DNA from 2 places in the Acidisoma sp. C75 genome. Region 2 is predicted to be linked to the other one. Evidence: riboswitches for the same ligand, from Rfam matches in the RefSeq annotation. Region 2 holds a riboswitch; the other holds the start of a gene.

Region 1 (11,287 bases), on a different contig from region 2:
CGGCCGGCAGAGGGTGAAGGCGGGGAAGCCTGCGGTTTCCGCCGCCAGTTGCAGGCGCCGGGCGGCGGTGGGGCGCAGCCATGTTCCGACCTCGCCCACGATGCCGGCGGCACCGCCATGGCGCAGCCCCTCTTCCATCACCAGCGGCACCGCCCGCGGCGCGCGCACATGCAGAACCCGATCGGGATGCAGGCCGGCGGCGGCAAGGCCGGGGGGAAAGAGATCCTCCCGCTCGCTGATCCACAGAACCGGGCCGGGTAGCCGCGCCAGAATGCCCGCCACCATCAGCGCGGCGGCGCTGCCATAGGGCTGGCCGGCGCCCTGATCGGCCAGTTCGTGCAAGCCGCCGAGCCTCAGCCCCCCGCCCGGCAGGTGGCGATCCACTATGCCGAGGCCGAAGGGCAGGACAGCGCCCGGCGCTTTCTGGCTGCTGCCGCGCTCCAACCCGGCGATCGTGCCACGAAGCCGCGTAAGGTTTTGAAGAATCTCGCTCATAACTCCCAAGGGCGCAGCAAAGAGAGTGAACATAAAGAGAACATGAGGGGAACATAGGCATGGCCGGGCGCTTCTGTGAAGCGACGAATCGGCGAGGCCGCTTCCGCCGTCACGGCTGGGTTCAGCCTCCCGCTCTGGTGCGCCTGGTTACAAACCGCTTACTTTGCCCCGGGCAAAGACGATCCTTCCCCAGGGCCGGAAAGCGCGAGAGAGACGGGAGCAGACGGTGACGAGCACGGCACACGCAACCCGCGAGAAATTCCTCAAGGCCACCCGCATCCTCGCCTCCCATACCGGCCCGATGAAGGTGCGCCTGCGCGAGGCCCTGGTGCCGGACCTGCTGATGCTGACCGCCGAGGACATGCCCTGGCCCGATCTCTGGGAGCGTTTCGTGACGATCCGCGAGGAACTCGCCCCCCACCATAAGCCGGATGTGCTGCTGGAACGCTGGTGGGATTTCGAGCTTGGCCGCGTCGCGCTCGAAATCGTCGATATCTACGACGCCTTGACCCGCCGCGCCTGACGCCGGAGCCTGCCCGGTATGGGCCAGCTGCTATGGATCGCCTCCTACCCCAAATCGGGCAATACCTGGGTGCGGGCCTTCCTGCAGAACTACATCCGCGATGCCGCCGAACCCCAGGACATCAACGACCTGATGGCCGTGACGACGGGGGAAAGCGCGGCCGCGCGCTTCGCGCCGTTCGATCCGCGCCCCGCCTCGCAATACAGCATCGCCGATGTCCAGCGCCTGCGCCCGCTCGTGCATCGCGCCATGGCCGAAGCGCGGCCGGGGATCTCCCTCGTCAAGACGCATAGCGCGCTGCTCGTGGTGGCGGGCGAGCAGACCATCACCCGCGCAGTGACGGCGGGCTGCATCTACATCCTGCGCGATCCGCGCGATGTCGCCGTCTCCTTCAGCCATCACCTCGGCCTCTCGCTCGATCGCACCATCGCCTTCATGGCGGATCCTGAAGCGGCGACCGGCGGGACGGATGATACCGTCTATGTCCGCCTCGCCACCTGGTCCGCGCATGTGCATTTCTGGACCCATCGCCCCCACCCCACGCTGCATGTGATGCGCTACGAGGATCTGCTGGCCGATCCTCACGCCGGTTTCGGCGCGCTCATCCGCTTCATGGGGCAGGAGCCCGAGCCCGAGCGCTTGGCGCGCGCGGTACGCTTCAGCGATTTTGGCACGCTGCGCGCCCAGGAGGCCGAGCGCGGCTTCATCGAAAAGCCGCCCCAATCCCGTGCCGCCTTCTTCCGCGCCGGCGAGGCCGGGCAGTGGCGGAGGGTGCTGAGCCCGGCCCAGGCCGCCCGGATCGAGCAGGACCACGCCACCATCATGCGGCGCTTCGGCTATCTCTGAGGCGAGCGGCCGGGGATTTGACGCAACCGGCGAAGAGCGATAGCAGAGCGGGATCCAAGGGGAGCCCCGGCAAGGGGCTGAGAGGCCATTCGGCGGGTTTTCCCGCCGCGCGTGGCGACCCTTCGAACCTGATCCAGGTCATGCTGGCGAAGGGATGGGACAAGCGGCCGCACAGCATGCCGTTTCACGCTCTCCGCCCTTTCCGGCCATGCCCCTGATCTCAGAGCGGAGATGCCCGCATGCGGGTGGAGCATGTTACAGTGATCGGCGCGGGCGTCCTCGGCCTCACCACTGCGCTCGCCCTCGCCGAAGCCGGCATCGGCGTCACGATCCTCGAACGCAGCCCGGCCCTCGCGCAGGATGCCTGCTCCCGCTATGCGGGCGGCATGCTCGCCCCCTGGTGCGAGCGCGAAAGTGCCGAGCCCGCGGTGCAGCGCCTCGGCGCGGAGGCGCTCGCCTTCTGGCCGCGCGTCTTTCCGGCCACCGAGCAGCGGGGCAGCCTGGTGCTCGCCCCTTCCCGCGATGCCCCCGATCTCGCCCGCTTCGCCCGCCGCACCGAAGGCTGGCAAGCCCTGGACGGGGCCGGCATCGCGGCGCTGGAACCCGATCTCGCCGGGCGTTTCCGCGAAGCCCTGTTCTACCCGGAGGAAGCGCATCTCGATCCGCGCGCCGCCCTCCCCGCGCTCGTCGCAGAGCTTGCCGCGCGGTCCGTCTCCCTCCGCTTCGGGGTGGCGGCCGATCCCGAGGATCCGAGCCTCGGCCCGGTCGCCGATTGCCGGGGCCTCGCGGCGCGGGACAGGCTTGCCGATCTGCGCGGGGTGAAGGGCGAAATGCTCATCCTCCGCTGCCCCGGCCTTTCCCTCAGCCGGCCGGTGCGGCTCGTCCATCCGCGCTTTCCCCTCTATGTCGTGCCGCGGGGGGACGGCGTCTTCATGCTCGGCGCGACCATGCTGGAAAGCGGCGAGCGCGGCCGGGTGACGGCGCGTTCGGTGGTGGAACTCCTCAACGCCGCCTATGCCCTGCACCCGGCCTTCGCGGAGGCCGAGATCATCGAGCTCGGCGCCGATGCCAGGCCGGCCTTTCCGGACAATCTGCCCCGCCTCCGCCCCTTCGGGCGGCGGAGCCTCGCCGCCAACGGCCTCTTCCGCCACGGCTTCCTCCTCGCCCCCGCCCTCGCCCGGCGGGCCGCCGCCTATTTCGCCACCGGCACGCTCGACCCGGAGATCGCCGCATGAAAATCCACGTCAACAACGAGGAAAGAGAGGTCTCGGCCGATAACCTCGCCGCCCTCATCGACGAGCTCGGCTTGGCCGATGCTGCGGTCGCGACCGCGCTCAACGGCGAGTTCGCGCCGGCGCGGATGCGCGCAGGCCTCGCGCTTCGCGCCGGCGACCGGGTGGAGATCCTCGCCCCCATGCGGGGAGGCTGAGGCCATGCCGCTCCCGATACCGGCGCCGCTTCAGGTCTACGGCGTGCCGCTCGCCTCCCGCCTGCTGCTCGGCACCGCGCTCTACCCCTCGCCCGCCATCATGGCGGAGGCGGTGCGCCGCTCGGGCGCCGAGATCGTCACCGTCTCGCTGCGGCGGGAATCGGGGGCGGCGCGAGAGGGCCAGGCCTTCTGGTCCCTCATCCGCGGCCTCGGCCTGCGCGTGCTGCCCAATACCGCCGGCTGCCATTCGGTGAAGGAGGCCGTGACCACCGCGCAGATGGCGCGTGAGGTTTTCGAGACCGACTGGATCAAGCTCGAGGTAATCGGCCATCAGGACAATCTGCAGCCCGATGTCTTTGGCCTGGTGGAGGCCGCGCGCATCCTGGCCGCCGATGGTTTCGCGGTCTTTCCCTATACGACGGAAGACCTCGTGGTGGGGGAACGGCTGCTCGATGCCGGCTGCCAGGTGCTGATGCCCTGGGGCGCGCCGATCGGCACCGCGCGGGGGCTGAACAACCTCTACGGGCTGCGGGCGATGCGCGCCCGCTTTCCGCAAGTGCCGCTGATCGTCGATGCCGGCATCGGCCTGCCCTCCCATGCGGCCCAGGCGATGGAACTCGGCTTCGACGGCGTGCTGCTCAATACCGCCGTCGCCCGCGCGGGCGATCCGGCGCTGATGGCGGAAGCCTTCGCCGGCGCCATCCGTGCCGGCCGCCAGGCCTATGAGGCCGATCCCATGCCGGTGCGCGATCTCGCCGCCCCTTCCACCCCGGTCCTCGGGCTCGCCTTCCAATGAGGCCGCGGCTCGATCCCTTCTATCTGATCGTGGACGAGCCGGGCTGGATCGAGCGGCTGCTGCCGCTCGGCCTGCGTCTCGTGCAGCTTCGCATCAAGGAGCAGCCGGAGCCGGCGCTGCGGGCGGCGATCCGCGCCGCGCGCGGGCTTTGCGCCGCCGCCGGGGCGACGCTCGTCATCAACGATCATTGGCAAATCGCGATCGAGGAAGGGTGCGATTTCGTCCATCTCGGCCAGGAGGATCTGGCGGAGGCCGATCTGCCGGCCATTCGCCGCCACGGCCTGCGGCTGGGTTTGAGCACGCATAGCCCGGAGGAGTTGGACCGCGCGCTCACCGCCGCCCCCGATTACGTGGCGCTCGGCCCGGTGTTTCCGACCATCCTCAAGCAGATGCCCTGGGCGCCCCAGGGCCTCGATCGGGTTCGGGAGTGGAAGGAGCGGCTTGGCGATCTGCCGCTGGTCGCGATCGGCGGCCTGACGCCCGAGCGAGGCCGCGCAGTCCTGGAAGCGGGCGCGGATTGCGCCGCGGTGGTGACGGATGTGCTGCGCCACCCCGATCCTGAAGCGCGGCTCGGCGCCTGGCTGGCGGCGACCGCATCGCGGCGGGGCTGAAGCGGATGGCCCCTCGCCCCCTGGTTTTCCGCCCTCTTCACCCCCACCTCCCGGGCCGGGAGCCTTGAGGGGCACCCAGAACAACAGAGGAGCGTGACGGCGATGAGCGATGAGATAGGCGAAGCCTACCGCGCCGCGCCCGCCGGCCAAGAGCCGGGGGAGATCTGGTTCGGCGTCTTCCAGGGGGCGCGCATGGTCTCCGCCCGGGTGATGACCCAGGATGAGGCGGAGGCCGAGGCCGCCCGCCTCAACCTTGCCGCCCGTGGGCTCGATATCGAGGATCCGGGCACGCTCAAGCCCCGCGGCAGCGGGGGCTGACCGGCGGGGCGGCGTCTCGTCTCCCCCCGCGCCTCCTGGCCAAGCCAAGGTTGGCGGCGATCAGCCGAGGCCAAGCGCCAGGCGCGGGGATGTGACCGGGGCGTGACCGGGCGCGGCGGCCCGGCTAGAATGGCCCGATGCCCGGCCCTTCCGATCGCCGCTCCGCGCTTCCGCGCGCGGCCGCGCCCTCAGACGCCCCCGACGCCATGCCCGCCGCGAGGCCCGAGGCGGATATCCTCCCCGATCTCCTCGCCGAGGGGCTGGATCTCGTCATCTGCGGCACTGCCCCGGGCGCCGTCTCTGCCGCGCGGCGCGCTTATTACGCCGGGCCCGGCAACCGCTTCTGGCCGATCCTGGCGGAGATCGGGCTCACCCCCCGCCTGTTCGCGCCGATGGAATACCCAAGCCTGCTCGCGCTCGGCATCGGGCTCACGGATGTCTGCAAAGGATTTGCCGGGCAGGATGAGGAACTGCCCCGCCATGGCTTCCTGCCGGCGCGGCTGGCGGAGGCGATGTGGCAGTACCGGCCCGCTCTGCTCGCCTTCAACAGCAAGCGGGCGGCGGCCGAATTTCTCGGCCGCCCCACCGGCCGCATCGCCTATGGCGAACAGCCGCCGATCGAAGGCCTGCCGCCGATCATGGTTCTCCCCTCGACCTCAGGCCTCGCCTGCCGGGCGTGGGATGCGCGCCCCTGGGCCGCGATGGCAGCGCGGGTGCGGCGCCTGCGGGGGGCGCGCGCAGCGGCTCCGGCCGATGCTGCGACGAAGGCCGCGGCGCCCTTCAATTCGGGATGAAGTTCATCGCCACGCCGTTCATGCAGTAGCGCTGAAAGCTCGGCGGCGGGCCGTCCGGAAAGACATGGCCGAGATGGCCGCCGCAGCGGGCGCAATGCACCTCGGTGCGGACCATGCCGTAGCTGCGATCCTCTTCCGTTTCCACAGCGCCGGGCAAAGGCTCGTCGAAGCTCGGCCAGCCGGTGCCGCTTTCGAACTTGGTGCCGCTTTTGAAGAGCGGATTGCCGCAGCCCGCGCATTCGAAGGTGCCCTGCCGCTTTTCCACCAGAAGCGCGCAGGTGCCCGGCCGCTCCGTGCCGTGCTGGCGCAACACCTGGTATTGCTCCGGCGTCAGCTTCGCGCGCCATTCGGCATCGCTCATCGTCACCGGAAAGCTTTTCGCAGCCGCATCCATAATCGTCCGTCTCCTCTGCCACATCCATGGGTTGCCGGCAGGGCTGCCCCAAGCCTCGCCCGCCGAACCCCGCATCGCGGGCCGCTCTCAACCCAGCCCCCGCGCTGCCTCCGATTGACCCTTCGGGGTCGCTCGGCGCATCATAATGACATGATCCTCCTCATCGACAATTACGATAGTTTCACCTTCAACCTGGTGCAGTTCCTGGGCGATCTCGGGGCGGAATGCCAGGTGTGGCGGAACGATCAACTTTCCGCGGAGGCGGCGATGGCGAAGGCGCCGGAGGCGATTGTGCTCTCGCCCGGCCCCTGCACGCCGAATGAGGCTGGGATCTGCCTCGATCTGATCGCGGCGGCGGCGGGCCGGGTGCCGATCTTCGGCGTCTGCCTCGGCCATCAGGCGATCGGTCAGGCCTTCGGCGGCCGGGTGATCCGCGCGCCGGAGCCGATGCATGGCAAGGTGAGCCCGGTCAGCCATGGCGGCTCGGATATTTTCGCCGGCCTCCCCTCGCCTTTCAAGGCGACGCGCTACCACAGCCTCGTGGTCGAGCGGGCAAGCCTGCCGGAAGTGCTGCTGCCCACGGCCTTCACCGAGGACGGGCTCATCATGGGTCTCCGCCACCGCAGCCTGCCGATTTTCGGCGTGCAGTTTCACCCCGAAAGCATCGCGAGCGAGCACGGGCACAAGATCCTCGGCAATTTCCTCGAAATCGTCCGCGGGCGGAACAGCCCCGCGCGCGCTGCCTGAGCGCCGCCGCGCCGCCGGCCAAAGGGAGCAGCAGGCAGAGCGTATGAGCGCCGTGATCCGCCCCCTGCTCGCGCGCCTGGCGCGTGGGGAGAGCCTCAGCGAGGCCGAATCGGAAGCCGCCTTCGGCGAGATGATGACCGGCGACGCGACCCATGCGCAGATGGCCGGGCTGCTCATGGCGCTGCGGGTGCGGGGCGAGACGGTGGCCGAGATGGTGGGCGCCGTCCGCGCCCTCCGCTCCCGCATGATCGCGATCGCCGCGCCCGACGGGGCGATCGACGTCTGCGGCACCGGCGGGGATGAGCAGGGAACGCTGAATATCTCCACCGCCGTCGCCTTCGTGGTGGCCGGCTGCGGGGTGCCGGTCGCCAAGCACGGCAATCGCGCACTCAGCTCGAAATCGGGTGCGGCCGACGTGCTCGAACATCTCGGCATCGGCACCACTTTGCCACCGGCGCGGCTGGAGCAGGTGCTGGCGGAAACCGGCTGCGTCTTCCTCTTCGCGCCCAACCACCACCCGGCGCTGCGCCACGCGGCCCCGGTGCGGGCCGAGCTTGGCACCCGCACGCTCTTCAACCTGCTCGGCCCGCTCGCCAATCCGGCGCGGGTGCGGCGGCAGTTCACCGGCGTCTATGCGCGAAGCTGGCTGCGGCCGGTGGCCGAGGCGCTGGGCGCTCTCGGCTCGGAGCGCGCCTGGATCGTGCATGGCCAGGGGCTCGACGAGCTGACCCTCGCCGGGGTCAATCACATCGCCGTGCTCGATCGGGGCCAAGTGGAGGAGCGGAGCCTGCATCCGGCGGAGCTCGGCCTGCGGGAGGCGCCGCTCTCCGCCATCCGCGGTGGCGACGCCGCGGCCAATGCGGTGGCCCTGCGGCGCTTGCTGGATGGCGAAGAAGGCGCATATCGGGATACGGTCGTGTTGAACGCGGCGGGCGCGCTCGTGGTTGCCGGCGCGGCTGGCAGCCTCGCCGAGGGGGTCGCCGCGGCGCGATTGGCGATTGATGAGGGGCGGGCGGCGGCGGCACTGGCGGCGTTGCAGCGCGCGACTGCGGAGCCCGGCAAGATGTCTGAAGCAGCGACGGTGGCATGAGCTCTCACAACGAAGACGTTCTCGTCCAGATTTGCAACGATATCCGGGAGGATGTGGCCCGCCGCCGGCAGGACCTGCCGGTGGAGACGCTGAAGCAGAAGATCGCGGCCCAGACCCCGCCGCGCGGCTTCGCGCGGACGCTGATGGATCACGTCAATCTGCATCATGTCGCGCTCATCGCCGAGGTGAAGAAGGCCTCGCCCTCGGGCGGCCTGATCCGGGAGGATTTCAACCCCTCGGCGATCGCCTCGGCCTATCTGGCGGGCGGGGCGACCTGCATTTCGGTGCTGACCAACCGCAAATACTTCCTGGGCGAGCCCGAGCATCTGATGGCGGTGCGGGCCGCCGTTCCGGCGCCCGTGCTGCGGAAGGATTTCATCCTCGACCCGTGGCAGGTGTACGAGAGCCGGGCGATGGGGGCGGATTGCATCCTGCTCATCATGGCGGCGCTCTCTGACGACCAGGCGCGGGAACTCGAAGCCCTTGCCCGCGCCCTCGATATGGACGTGCTGGCCGAGGTGCATGACGAGACGGAGCTTGGCCGCGCACTCGGCCTGCAGACGCCGCTGATCGGGATTAATAATCGCAATCTCAAGACCTTGAACATCGACATTCAGACATCGCTGGATCTGGCGCCGCAGGTGCCGCCCGATCGCTTCCTGATCTCGGAAAGCGGCATCCGCGATGCGGCCGATGTGCGGCGCCTCGTCGAGGCCGGGCTGCAATGCTACCTCGTGGGTGAAAGCCTGCTCCGCCAGCCGGATGTGGCGCAGGCGGTGCGCGATCTCATCGGTGCCGAGCGCAAGCCCGAAACCGACGCTGCCTGAGGCCGGCGCCGATGACCAAGCCCGGCGTGCTCACCCATTTCGACGAGGCCGGGCGGGCCGCGATGGTGGATGTCTCGGCCAAGCCCGAGACGATGCGCGAGGCGACGGCCGCCGCCCGCATCCGCATGCTGCCCGAGACCCTCGCTCTGATCGAGAGCGGCGGGGCGAAGAAGGGTGACGTGCTCGGCGTCGCCCGGCTCGCCGGCATCATGGCGGCCAAGCGCACGGCCGATCTCATCCCCCTTTGCCATCCGCTGCCGCTCAGCTCGGTCAGCCTCGATCTCGCGCCCGACCGCGCGGGTTCCGCGATCGCCATCACCGCGACGGTGCGGACGACCGGCCGCACCGGCGTGGAGATGGAGGCGCTGACGGCGGCCACCGTCGCGGCGCTGACGGTCTATGACATGTGCAAGGCGGTGGATCGCGCGATGGTGGTGGAGGCGGTGCGTGTGCTCGCCAAATCGGGCGGCGCTTCGGGTGATTTCACCGCGCCATGATCCCGGTCGCCGAAGCGCGCGCGCGCATCCTGGCCGGCTTGCGGCCGACGCCGGCCGAGATCCTCAGCCTGGCCGAGGCGGCCGGCCGGGTGACGGCCGCCCCCGTCGTCGCCCGGCTGGGCAACCCGCCGGCGGATGTCTCGGCGATGGATGGTTTCGCGGTCAGGGCGGCGGAGGCGGCGGCGGGTGCGGCGTTGCGGCTGGTGGGCGCGGCACCGGCCGGGCATCCCTTCGCCGGGCGGCTCGGCCCCGAGGAGGCCGTGCGCATCTTCACCGGCAGCCTGATCCCGCAAGGCGCCGATGCCGTGCTCATCCAGGAGAATGCCGAGACGGCGCGAGAAAGCGCGAGCGGCGCCGAGACCGTGCGGGTGCGGGAAGCGCCGGTACCGGGCCGTCATATTCGCAGAGCGGGCCAGGATTTCGCTGCCGGCGAGACGGTGCTGCCGGCCGGCCACAGGTTGACGGCGCGCAGCATCGGCCTCGCCGCCGCCGCAGGCCACCCCTGGCTCACCGTTCATCGCAAGCCGCGCATCCTCCTGCTCTGCACGGGGGACGAGATCGCCATGCCGGGGGAGCCGCTGCCGGAGGGCGGGCTCGCCTCGTCCAACGGGCCGGCGCTTGCCGCCTTTCTGCGGGCCCGCGGCGCCGAGCCGCTGCTGCTGCCGATCGTCCGGGACGATCTGGCGGCAATCACCGCGGCGGGGGCGGCGGCGCGCGGTGCGGACATGCTGGTCACGACCGGGGGCGCCAGCGTCGGCGCGCATGATCTGGTGCAGGCCGGCCTTTCCGCCGCCGGGCTCGAACTCGATTTCTGGCGGATCGCCATGCGCCCCGGCAAGCCGCTGATGTACGGGCGGCTCGGCGATGTGCCGATGCTCGGCCTGCCGGGAAACCCGGTCTCCGCCCTGGTCTGCGCGCTGCTTTTCCTGCTCCCGGCGATCGACCGCATGCAGGGCCTGCCGGGCCTGCTACCGCCGACCGAGCGGGCCCGCCTCGGCAGCCCGCTGCCGGCCAATGACATGCGGGAGGATTACGTCCGCGCCTCGCTGCTCGTGCAGGAGGAGGAGGGTGGCGGCTGGATCGCGCATCCCTTCGCGAGCCAGGATTCCGGCCAGATCAGCCGCCTTGCCGCGGCCGATGCGTTGATCATCCGCCCGCCTTTCGCGCCGGCGCTGGACCCCGGCGCCACGGTGCCCGTCCTCCGCCTCGCCCCGCTCGGGCTTTAGGGCCCGCCATCGCCCATCCTCGGAGGTTCTGATGCGCCTGCTCCTCGCTCTTTTGCTGCCCGGGGTTTCGTTCTTCTTCATCGGCCGCCCCTGGTCCGGCATTCTCTGCCTTCTGCTGCATGCGACCATCATCGGCTGGATTCCGGCCGCGATCTGGGCGGTCTATGCGCTGAACCAATACGAGACCGATCGGAAAATGCGGGAGGCGGGCTTTTTCCGCCGGCCCTGATGGGCGAGCGCGGCAAAAGTCAGAGTTAATCAGTTCCATCCCGGCCGCGGCTTGCGTATGATCGGCGCAACAAAAAGCTCACAAGCCTCCGTTTCGGCAGAGGGGCAAGGGCAGGAAACGCGCGATGGCAGACAGGATAAGCGCGGCGACCGGCGCGCCGCATGAAGAGCCCGGCGGATTTCTACCGCCGCGGTGGGTATAGGGGTGGTGAAACGCCCAGAAAAGCGCCGCCCGCGCCCGGGCGCCGCCTCCTCCACCCGCTCCGGCCGCCGAGCCGAATCGGCGCATGATCTCGTCATGCGGAAGATCGGCCTCGCGATCGTCTCGGGGGAATATCCGACCGGCGCCCTGCTGCCGACCAAGGATGTACTGACGCAGAAATTCCGCGTCTCGAACAGCACGCTGCGCGAGGCGATGCAAAAGCTCGTCGCCAAGGGCATGATCCTCGCCAAAACCAAGGTCGGC
Region 2 (11,287 bases):
CGGGTGAACGAGACGCTGGAGGCGCGGGTGCAGGCGGCGCTGGCGGAACGCAGCCTGCTCGCCGAGATCGTGGAGAAGGCCAATGCCTTCGTGCATGTGGTGGATCGCAGCCTCTGCTTCCTCGCCCTCAACACCGCCGCCATCCGCGAGTTCGAGGGCATCTTCGGCGTCCGCCCGCAGGTGGGCGCGCGGCTGGACGATCTGCTCGCCGACCGGCCGGAGCTTCTCGCCCGCCTCAGCAAGGCCTGGGGACGGGCGCTGGCGGGCGAGGATTACGTCACCATCGAGGAATTCGCCGCGAGCGGCGGCGGCGCGGCGCGCTTCTACGAGGAGCATTTCAACGCGCTGCGCGACGAGACGGGGGCGGTCATCGCCGCCTATCTCTTCGCCTATGACGTGACCGAGCGGCTGGCCGAGCAGGAGCGGCTGCGCCTCGCCGAGGAAGCGCTGCGCCAGGCCCAGAAGATGGAGGCGGTGGGGCAGCTCACCGGTGGGCTCGCGCATGATTTCAACAATCTGCTGGCGGGGATCTCCGGCACCTTCGAGATGATCGGCATTCGCATCGCCCAGGGCCGCGCCCAGGAGGTCGAGAAATACCTCGCCGCCGGCCAGGGCGCGGCGCGGCGCGCGGCGGCGCTGACCCACCGGCTGCTGGCCTTCGCGCGGCGGCAGACGCTCTCGCCCAGGCCGATCAACGTCAACAAGCTGCTCGGCGATCTCGTGGAGCTGGTGCAGCGCACGGTGGGCCCGGCGATTACGGTGGAAACCGTCGCCGCCGGCGGGCTCTGGACCACGCTGGTCGATGCGAACCAGCTGGAGAACGCCATCATCAATCTCTGCATCAATGCGCGCGACGCCATGCCGCATGGCGGGCGCATCATCATCGAGACGGAGAACCGCTGGCTCGACGAGCGCATGGCGCGGGAGCGCAACATGCTGCGCGGCCAGTATGTGACGATCAGCGTGACGGATACCGGGGCCGGGATCGAAAAGACGATCCTCGACCGGGTGTTCGATCCTTTCTTCACCACCAAGCCGATGGGCGAGGGGACCGGCCTCGGCCTCTCCATGGTCTATGGCTTCGCCCGCCAATCCCACGGCCATGTGCACCTCTTCTCCGAAGTGGGGCAGGGGACGACGGTGAGCATCTACCTGCCCCGCCACCTGGGCGAGGCGGAGGAGCGCGATCCCCTGGAGGCGAGCCCGACGGCGCGGCAAAGCCAGGGCGGCGAAGCCGTGCTGCTGGTGGATGACGAGCCGACGGTGCGGCTACTGGTGGCCGATGCGCTGGGCGATCTCGGCTATGCCTGTATCGAGGCGGAGGACGCGCCGGCCGCGCTGCGCATCTTCGAAAGCGGCGCGCGGATCGACCTGCTCATCACCGATGTCGGCTTGCCGGGCGGGCTGAACGGCCGCCAGCTGGCCGATGCGGCGCGGGTTTCCCGCCCCGCTCTCCCGATCCTCTTCATTACCGGCTATGCCGAGAATGCGGTGCTGAGCCATGGCCATATCGAGCCGGGGATGGAGGTGCTGACCAAGCCCTTCGGGGTGGACGATCTCGTCCGCCGGGTGGAGCGGATGCTGCAGGAGAGCAAGGCGGGCCGCGCCGAGGGCTGATTGCGCAGGCCGGCCTGCGCCGCGCCCGGCGCGAAACGGCTTTCCTTGCCGGGTATTTGTCTATACTTATTCCGCGGCGGCGCATGGCGTGCCGCCCCTTTTTTCGGGTTCCCGGAGGCGGCGGCGATGGCCGAGCGGCAGGTCTGGATCAATGGCCGGGTGGTAGCGGGCGGCGCCGGCACCGAGCCCGAGGCCGCGGATATCCTGGTGCAGGGCGGCCGCATCCTGGCGTTGGGCCAGGGCCTTGCCGGAACCGGGGACCGGGTGATCGACTGCGCGGGCCGGCTCGTTACCCCCGCCTTCCTCGATTGCCACACCCATCTCGTCCATGGCGGGGATCGTTCGGCCGAGTTCGAGCGGCGGCTGGAGGGCGTGAGCTATGCCGAGATCGCCCGCGCCGGCGGCGGCATCGCTGCTTCGATGCGGGCGACGCGGGGGCTCGATGTCGAGGGGCTGGTGGCCGCCAGCCTGCCCCGGCTCGACGCGCTGCTGGCTGAAGGCGTCTCGACCGTCGAGATCAAATCCGGCTACGGCCTCGATATCGAGAGCGAGATCCGCATGCTGCGCGCCGCCCGCCGGCTCGGCGCCTTGCGCCGGGTGCGGATCGTGACCACCTGGCTCGCCGCCCACGCCCTGCCGCCCGATTATGCCGGCCGGGCGGCGGAGTACATCCAGGACGTCGCGATCCAGGGGCTCATCCGCGCCCATGGCGAAGGGCTCGTCGATGCGGTCGATGGGTTTTGCGAAGGCATCGCCTTTTCGCCTGCGGAGCTCGCGCCGCTTTTCGACTGCGCTCGCCGCCTCGGCCTGCCGGTGAAGCTGCATGCTGAACAGCTGACGCGCGCCGGCGGCTCCCTGCTCGCCGCGCGTTTCGGCGCGCTCTCGGTCGATCACCTCGAATATGCGAATGACGAGGATGTGGCGGCGCTCGCCGCCTCCGGCACGGTCGCGACGCTGCTGCCCGGCGCTTTCTACATGCTGCGGGAAAGCCAGCTGCCGCCGCTCGCGGCGCTGCGCGCGGCGGGCGTGCCGATGGCACTCGCGACCGATTGCAACCCCGGCACCTCGCCCATGACCTCGCTTCTGATGACGATGAACATGGCCGCCGTGCTGTTTCGCATGACGGTGCGCGAGTGTTTCGAGGGTGTCACGATCAACGCCGCCCGCGCCCTCGGCCTGGAGCGCGAGACCGGGCGGATCGCGCCCGGGCTTTCGGCCGATTTCGCGCTCTGGGAGGCTGAGAGCATCGCCCAGCTGGTCGGCCGCATCGGCCTCAACCCGCTGCATGCGCGCGTCTTTCAAGGAGTGACCGATGACGCCTGAGATCCTGACGCCCGGGGCGGTGACGCTCGCCGATCTCGCGCGCCTCTTCGGGCGGGAAGGGGCGGTCGCGCTGGCGCCGGCGGCGCATGCGGCGATGGCGCGGAGTGCGGCGCGGATTGCCGAGGTCGCGGCCGGCGAGGCGGCGGTCTATGGCATCAATACGGGCTTCGGCAAGCTCGCCTCGATCCGCATCGAGGCGGCGGACGTGGCGCAGCTGCAACGCAACCTCATCCTGTCGCATTGCTGCGGGGTGGGCGAGCCGCTGAGCCCGGAGGTGACGCGGCTCGTCATGATCCTCAAGCTCCTCTCGCTCGGGCGCGGCGCCTCGGGCGTTCGGCTCGCGATCGTCACGCTCATGGAAGCGATGCTGGCGGAGGGCGTGCTGCCGATGATCCCGGAGAAGGGATCGGTCGGCGCTTCGGGCGATCTCGCGCCGCTTGCGCATATGACGGCGGTGATGATCGGCGAGGGCGAGGCGACCTATCAGGGCGTGCGGCTGCCCGGCGGGGAGGCGCTGCGGCGCGCCGGCCTCAGCCCCGTCGCGCTCTCCGCCAAGGAAGGGCTCGCGCTCATCAACGGCACGCAGGTCTCGACCGCGCTGGCGCTCACCGGCCTGTTCCGCGCCGGGCGGGCTTTCGCCGCCTCGCTGGTGACGGGCGCGCTTTCCACCGATGCGGCGATGGGATCGACCGCGCCCTTCGCCCCGGAAATCCATGCGCTGCGCGGCCATCGCGGGCAGATCGAGGTGGCGGCGGCGCTCTGCGCCCTGCTCGAGGGTTCGGGCATCCGGCAAAGCCATCTCGACAATGACGAGCGGGTGCAAGACCCCTATTGCCTGCGCTGCCACCCGCAGGTCAGCGGCGCCTGCCTCGACGTGCTGCGCCAGGCGGCGCGCACCCTCGAAATCGAGGCCAATGCGGCGACCGACAATCCGCTCGTGCTCTCGAACGGCGATGTCGTCTCGGGCGGGAATTTCCATGCCGAGCCGGTGGCGCTCGCGGCCGACCAGATCGCGCTCGCGGTCGCCGAGATTGGCGCCATCGCCCAGCGCCGCATCGCCATGCTGGTGGACCCGGCGATGAGCTTCGGCCTGCCGGGCTTCCTGACGCCGAAGCCCGGCCTCAATTCCGGCATGATGATTGCGGAAGTGACCTCGGCCGCGCTGATGAGCGAGAACAAGCAGCTGGCGCACCCGGCCTCGATCGATTCGACGCCGACCTCGGCCAATCAGGAAGACCACGTCTCGATGGCCTGCCACGGCGCCCGCCGGCTGCTGCCGATGACGCAGAACCTGTTCGACATCATCGGCATCGAGGCGATGACGGGGGCGCAAGGAATCGCGCTGCGGCGCCCGCTGGAAACCGCGCCGCCGCTCAGCCGGGCGATCGGCCGGCTGCGCCGGGAGGTGGCGGAGCTGGTGGAGGATCGCTACATGGCGCCCGATCTCGCGGCGGCCTCCGCGCTCGTCGCCTCCGGCGCTTTGGTGGAGGCGGCCGGCATCGCGCTGCCGCCGGTCTTTGCAGAAGGGAGCGTGCCATGACCAATTCGCGCCACAATATCCGCGATGTCTTTCCGCCCACCGGCACCACGCTCAACGCCAAGAGCTGGCAGACCGAGGCGCCCTTGCGCATGCTGATGAACAACCTGCATCCGGAGGTGGCGGAAAACCCGCACGAGCTCGTGGTCTATGGCGGTATCGGCAGGGCCGCGCGCAGCTGGGAGGATTTCGACGCCATCTGCGCGAGCCTCAAGGAGCTCGAAGCGGATGAGACGCTGGTGGTGCAATCGGGCAAGCCGATCGCCATCATCCGCACCCATCGCGATGCCCCGCGCGTGCTGATCGCCAATTCGAACCTCGTGCCGGCCTGGGCGAACTGGCAGCATTTCAACGAGCTCGACCGCCGCGGCCTCATGATGTACGGCCAGATGACGGCGGGTTCCTGGATCTATATCGGCACGCAAGGCATCGTGCAGGGCACCTACGAGACCTTTGCCGAGGCCGGGCGCCAGCATTACGGCGGCAGCCTCACCGGCAAATGGATCCTCACCGCGGGCTTGGGCGGCATGGGGGGCGCGCAGCCGCTCGCCGCCGTGATGGCCGGCGCCTGCTGCCTCGCCGTCGAATGTGACGAGACGCGCGCCGATTTCCGCATCCGCACGCGCTATTGCGATGCGAAGGCCCAGACGCTGGACGAGGCGCTGGCGATGATCGCGCAATGGACCGCGGCGGGCGAGGCGAAATCCGTCGCCCTCATCGGCAATGCGGCGGAGATCTTCCCCGAGATCCTGCGGCGCATGCGCGCGGGCGAGCCGCTGCCCAACGGGCGGCCGGACATTGTGACCGATCAAACTTCCGCCCATGATCCGCTGCACGGCTACCTGCCGCTCGGCTGGAGCCTGGCCGAATGGCGCGCGCGGCAGGAGACGACGCCGCGGGAAGTGGAGGCGGCGGCACGCGCTTCGATGCGTGCGCATGTCGAAGCGATGGTTGGCTTCTGGCAGGCGGGGGTGCCGACGCTCGATTACGGCAACAATATCCGCCAGGTGGCAAAAGATGAGGGCCTCGCCGAGGCTTTCGCCTTTCCGGGCTTCGTGCCCGCCTATATCCGCCCGCTCTTCTGCCGCGGCATCGGGCCCTTCCGCTGGGTGGCGCTTTCGGGCGATGCCGAGGATATCTACAAGACCGACCAGGCGATGAAGGAGCTGTTCCCCGAGAACGCGCATCTGCACCGCTGGCTGGATATGGCGCGCGCCCGCATCGCCTTCCAGGGCCTGCCCGCGCGCATCTGCTGGATCGGGCTGGGGGACCGGCACCGCGCCGGCCTCCGCTTCAACGAAATGGTGGCGAGCGGGGAGCTGAAAGCCCCCATCGTCATCGGCCGCGATCATCTCGACAGCGGGTCCGTAGCCTCCCCCAATCGCGAGACGGAGGCGATGCGTGACGGATCGGACGCCGTCTCCGACTGGCCTTTGCTCAATGCGCTGGTCAATACGGCATCGGGCGCCACCTGGGTTTCGCTGCATCATGGCGGCGGCGTCGGCATGGGCTTCTCCCAGCATGCCGGGGTGGTGATCTGTGCCGATGGCACCCCGGAGGCGGCGGCGCGGCTCGAACGCGTGCTGTGGAACGACCCGGCATCGGGCGTGTGGCGCCATGCCGATGCCGGATACGAGGATGCGATTGCCTGCGCAAAGGAACATGGCCTCCGGCTGCCGCGCATCCTAAGGCTGTAGCGCCCGCGCCGCCCGGCGGCCGGGGCGGCCTGACCCGCCGATTTCCCCACAGGAGGCGGGGGCTGACGCCGCGGCCCCGTCCTCTTCCGGCAAATCCCATGCCCGCCAGCGGCCTCGGCCGCTGCGGCTTGACAGGCGGCCCGCCTTCATGGTGCCTTGCCCGCACCGAGGGGTGCTCTGAGAGAGAGCTGAGACGTTTCCCATGGGCCAAGCGCCCACCGGGGCGGACCCTTTGAACCTGATCCGGTTAACACCGGCGGAGGGACGGGCAATTGCGAAGATCATTCGCCCCTTCTCCGAAGCTTCGAGGCAGAAAGGGGTTGCGATGATGACGACGAAACCAGCGCATGTCACCACGGGCGCCATTCCCGGCTCCCGCAAGGTCTATTCCGCCCCGCCCGGCCTCGCCGGCGTGCGGGTGCCGTTCCGCGCCGTCGATCTGCACGAGACGGCGCGCGAGCCTGCCTTCATGCTCTACGATACCTCGGGCCCCTATACCGATGCGCAGGCGCGCATCGCCCTCGATGAAGGCTTGCCCCGGCTGCGCGCGCCCTGGCTTGCCGGCCGTGGCCTCGCCGCGGCCGAGGCGCGTCCGGTGCGGCCGGAGGATAACGGCTTCGCGAGCGGCGATGTGCTGGTGCAGCCTTGCCCGGCGGCGCACCGCGTGCTCATCGGCGCGGCGGGGCGGCCGGTGACGCAGTATGAATTCGCCCGCGCCGGCATCATCACCGAGGAGATGATCTTCGCCGCGCATCGGGAAAATCTCGGCCGGGTGGCGGCTGCCGAAGGCGCCGGCGCGCGCATCGAGGATGGCGAGAGCTTCGGCGCCCATATCCCCGAGATGGTGACGGCGGAGTTCGTGCGCGCCGAGATCGCCGCCGGCCGCGCCATCCTGCCCGCCAACATCAACCACCCCGAGCTTGAGCCGATGGTGATCGGGCGTAATTTCCTCGTCAAGATCAACGCCAATATCGGCAATTCCGCAGTCACGTCCTCCGTCTCCGAGGAGGTGGAGAAGCTCGTCTGGGCGATCCGCTGGGGCGCGGATACGGTGATGGATCTCTCAACCGGCCGCAACATCCACAATATCCGGGACTGGATCCTGCGCAATTCCCCGGTGCCGATCGGCACCGTGCCGATCTATCAGGCGCTTGAGAAGGTGCGGGGCGACGCGGCCAAGCTCGACTGGGAGGTATTCCGCGATACCCTCATCGAGCAGGCGGAGCAGGGGGTTGATTACTTCACCATCCATGCCGGCGTGCGGCTCGCCCATATTCCGCTGACCGCGCGGCGGGTGACGGGCATCGTCTCACGCGGCGGCTCGATCATGGCGCAGTGGTGCCTCAGCCATCACCGCGAGAGTTTCCTCTACGAACGCTTCGGCGATATTTGCGACATCATGCGCCGCTACGATGTCTCCTTCTCGCTCGGCGACGGTCTGCGCCCCGGCTCGAACGCCGATGCGAACGATGCGGCGCAGTTCGCCGAACTCGAGACGCTGGGCGAGCTGACGCGCGTCGCCTGGGGCAAGGGTTGCCAGGTCATGGTCGAAGGGCCGGGCCATGTGCCGATGCACAAGATCAAGGCAAATATGGAGAAGCAGCTGGAGACCTGCGGCGAGGCGCCCTTCTATACCCTCGGCCCGCTGACGACGGATATCGCGCCGGGCTACGACCATATCACCTCGGCGATCGGCGCCGCGATGATCGGCTGGTACGGCACGGCGATGCTCTGCTACGTGACGCCGAAGGAGCATCTTGGCCTGCCGGAGCGGGAAGATGTGAAAACCGGCGTGATCACCTACAAGCTCGCGGCGCATGCGGCGGACCTCGCCAAGGGGCATCCGGCGGCAAGGCTGCGCGACGATGCGATCTCCCGCGCGCGGTTCGAATTCCGCTGGGAGGATCAGTTCAACCTGGGGCTGGATCCTGAGACCGCTCGGGCCTTTCACGACGCGACGCTGCCCAAGGAGGCGCACAAGACGGCGCATTTCTGTTCCATGTGCGGGCCGAAATTCTGTTCGATGAAGATCAGCCACGATATCCGCGAGGAAGCGCGCCGCCAGGATGGGCTGCGCGAGATGAGCGCGAGCTTCCGGGAGAGCGGGCAGGCGCTCTATATCCCCGCGCTACCGGAGGGCGATGAGGGCGATGAGGGCGGCGACTGCGCGATAGCGGGTGCGACAGGCGCGGAGGTTGAGAGCCAGTCCGACTGATAGGGAAGCACGCGTCTTGCCCGTGCTCGTCACGGGCATCCACGCGTCGGGGCGTTTCAAGCGGCGTCTGACACAGCCTGAGCGGGCATGAACCGCTTGCTTCAGTGCCCTGGTGGGCGCGGCGGCTGCCCATGTGGCGCCGGCTGCGGCGCGGCCATGTGCGGGGCCGGCGCCGGGCGAGGCGGTGCGGCCATTCGCGGCGCGGGGGCCGGGCGCGGTGGTGCTGCCATCCGTGGCGCGGGCGCGGGGCGAGGCGGTGCCACCATCCGTGGCGCGGGCGCAGGCATGCGAGGTGCGGCCATTTGCGGCGCCGGGGCCGGGCGCGGCGGTGCTGCCATCCGTGGTGCGGGCGCGGGGCGAGGCGGTGCCGCCATATGCGGTGCTGGGGTGAAGGCCGGGCGGGCCTGCGGCGCGTTCGGCGCCGGCATCGGCTGATGGTTCATCTGCGGCATCGGCCGCGGCCCTCCCGGCTGAGGCGCGGCCGGCTGAGGCGCGGCCGGCTGAGGCGCGGCCGGCCGAGGTGCCCCCGGCCGAGGTGCCTCCTGCTGAGGTGCTGCCGGCCGAGCTGCTTGCGGATGCGCCCCGTTTCCCGGCGCGGCAAGGTTTGGCATGCCGCCGGGTGCGGCGGGGCGGAAGGCGGGATGCGGGGCGCCCGGCGCGGCCCCCGCCTGCGGCAGGGGCGGCAGAGCGTGCTGCGCGAAGGGGTGCTGGCTGCCCGGCATGGGGCCGCCTGGGCGCTGGTTGCCCGGCATGGGCCTAGCGGCGTGCGGCGCGCCCGGCGGCAGGCCGGCATGCAACGGCGCCGCGGCGGGGGCGAAGCCCGGCAAGCCCTGGCCCGGCGGATGGCCGACCGCGCCCGGAACGCCTGGCGCGAAGCGCGGCGCCACCGCCGCATGCGGTACCAGTTGCGGAGCCGGCCCGCGTCGGCCCGGAGCGAAGGCACCTGCGCGGATGGCGGGCCCCGGCGCCGGCGGGCGGGGTGCCGCCCCCGGCGGGCCGGGCGGCAGATGCTCCCGCGCCGCGAGCGCCGGGGTCAGCCCCCAGGTGGCGGCGGTCGGGCGCGGCAATTGGCGGGGCAGGGCGCCGGGGGTGAAGGGTGCGAGCCGTGCCCCCGGCGGCAGGGCATGCGCCTCTGGCCCGATCGGCCGAGAGCCGACCATGGCCGCCACGGGCGCGAAGGTCGCGCCCCGGCGGTTGACGATGTTGAAGCTCTGCTGGTTGTTGATGATCTGCGCGTTGCGATAGTCGATGCGGTTGTTCACCACCGTGATGTTCTGCTGGTAGAAGCGGTTGTAATCCGGCATGTACGGCCGGTTATAGGCGTTGAAATAGCGCGGCGGCACCGCATAGGGTGGGTAGTAGGGCTCGCGCAGGCCGAGCGGCGCCCAGCCGATGGAGCCGGAGCTCAGCGCCGCCGCCGTTACCGCGCCGGCCGCGATGCCGAGGAAGGTGACGAGCGCCGGCGCATAGACCGGCTGGTAGCTCGCATAGCGATAGCCGGGGTCGATCGCCGGGGCCGGCACCCAGCCCCAGCGGCCGCCGAATTCCGCCCAGCGGCCGTAATGGAAGGGCGCGAAGCCCCAAGGATCGTTGTCAACCCAGGTCCAGCCCCAGGGCTGGATATAGGCCCACCGCCCATCCCGATAGGGCACCCAGTTTGATGCCACTTGCGGAAACCACACGGCGCCGACGCTCGGCTGCGCCTGCCAACTGCCGTATTGCGCCAGCACCGAAGTGCCGGTCATCTCCGCGGTGACGGGTGGCGCGCTCACGGCCCCGGGGGGCGGCGGCGGCGCGACCTGGCGCAGCATGGCGGTGAGGAACTGGTCCTGCTGCATCGCGCCAAGCTGGCTCTGCACCGGATCTGTGCCGGAGACCACGAGCGTCTGCTGCGGGCCGACGGTCTGCGGCGCGCTCTGCCCGAGGGGGGTGAATTGCAGCGCGCCGCTGACGACGGTGATATAGGTCGGCGTCGTGCTATCGCCGGCGTAGATCTCGTACTGCCCGCTGGTGGCGATCTCGGCGGTGCCGCGCGGCGTCTGGATGGTGAAGCTCTGCCCGTTCTGTAGCGCGACGAGGTTGAGGAAGATTTCGCCTTGGGAAAGAACGGCCGCCGCCGTTTCCTGGTCGATCTCCTGGGCGGTGAATTCTGTGCCGCCGTTGAGCGCGATGCGGCTGGAATCGAGAAAGATCGAGGCTTGTGCCTGCGGCTGCGTCCAGAGCGCGTCGCCGGTCGCGAAAGGATAGTTCTGCGTCGCGGCCGTCCATTCGGTCTGGTCCGCGCTATGGAAGGAGACGGCGCCCGCGATATTGCTGAGCCAGCCGACGCGCGCCGGCGGCGTGCCGGCATCGGCCGCCGCCGGTGCCGCCGCGCCGGGCGGCGGAGGGGGCGCGGCCACCTGCTGCGCGAAGGCGGCAGGGTTGCCGGCGAAGGGGCTGGCGGCGAGGCTGATGCCGGCGAGGACGCTCGGCAGCAGAGACCAGCGGGCGCGAAAGCTCATGGTGCGGGGCCTCGGGTTCAAGACGGAACGGCACGTCTGACGGATCGCCAAACCTCGCGGAGATATGAGGTCGAAATGATGACCGGCCTGTGGCGCCGGCCCCGCTCTCCAGAAGTTGAAGACCGGCCGCGCGGCATCGGCCCGTGGCGGGACGCGCGAAAACATTCGTGAAAGCGCCGTTGCCTTTCGTGACAAAGCAGGCGGCGCGGCTGTGGTACGCAGCGGGCATGGACAAGCAGGCGATGCACGCCCTGGTGCGTTTCGGCTTCGGCGCCGGGCCTTCCACCACGCTCGACGGAGAGCCGCGGGCCTGGCTCCGCGGCCAGCTGCGCGGGCCCGATCCCGGCCTCGCCGCCGGCGTTTTCGCCGAACTGCCGACGGGGCAGGCGGCGCTCGA

Evidence for each region. Region 2 has a riboswitch for thiamine pyrophosphate ahead of thiC (phosphomethylpyrimidine synthase ThiC). Riboswitches for the same ligand answer to the same signal wherever they lie in the genome.
Region 1: it holds a riboswitch for thiamine pyrophosphate, as region 2 does, so the genes downstream of both, ACYQ7X_RS10560 (FAD-dependent oxidoreductase) here and thiC (phosphomethylpyrimidine synthase ThiC) in region 2, are expected to answer to the same signal.

What each region holds. Positions count from the first base shown of each region.
Region 1 is NZ_BAAFHD010000007.1:19,058-30,344, forward strand. Features, by position in the region: gene ACYQ7X_RS10545 (ImuA family protein) at 1-495, opposite strand, end outside; gene ACYQ7X_RS10550 (hypothetical protein) at 722-1,018, shown strand; gene ACYQ7X_RS10555 (sulfotransferase domain-containing protein) at 1,037-1,864, shown strand; TPP riboswitch at 1,912-2,036, shown strand; gene ACYQ7X_RS10560 (FAD-dependent oxidoreductase) at 2,104-3,099, shown strand; gene thiS (sulfur carrier protein ThiS) at 3,096-3,293, shown strand; gene ACYQ7X_RS10570 (thiazole synthase) at 3,298-4,089, shown strand; gene ACYQ7X_RS10575 (thiamine phosphate synthase) at 4,086-4,700, shown strand; gene ACYQ7X_RS10580 (hypothetical protein) at 4,803-5,018, shown strand; gene ACYQ7X_RS10585 (mismatch-specific DNA-glycosylase) at 5,225-5,812, shown strand; gene msrB (peptide-methionine (R)-S-oxide reductase MsrB) at 5,799-6,206, opposite strand; gene ACYQ7X_RS10595 (anthranilate synthase component II) at 6,357-6,953, shown strand; gene trpD (anthranilate phosphoribosyltransferase) at 6,997-8,043, shown strand; gene trpC (indole-3-glycerol phosphate synthase TrpC) at 8,040-8,870, shown strand; gene moaC (cyclic pyranopterin monophosphate synthase MoaC) at 8,882-9,367, shown strand; gene ACYQ7X_RS10615 (molybdopterin molybdotransferase MoeA) at 9,364-10,593, shown strand; gene ACYQ7X_RS10620 (YqaE/Pmp3 family membrane protein) at 10,625-10,822, shown strand; gene ACYQ7X_RS10625 (FadR/GntR family transcriptional regulator) at 11,030-11,287, shown strand, end outside.
Region 2 is NZ_BAAFHD010000001.1:344,594-355,880, forward strand. Features, by position in the region: gene ACYQ7X_RS01555 (PAS domain-containing protein) at 1-1,617, shown strand, start outside; gene hutI (imidazolonepropionase) at 1,744-2,940, shown strand; gene hutH (histidine ammonia-lyase) at 2,930-4,480, shown strand; gene hutU (urocanate hydratase) at 4,477-6,174, shown strand; TPP riboswitch at 6,333-6,456, shown strand; gene thiC (phosphomethylpyrimidine synthase ThiC) at 6,503-8,389, shown strand; gene ACYQ7X_RS01580 (DUF6600 domain-containing protein) at 8,491-10,890, opposite strand; gene ACYQ7X_RS01585 (DUF1800 domain-containing protein) at 11,079-11,287, shown strand, end outside.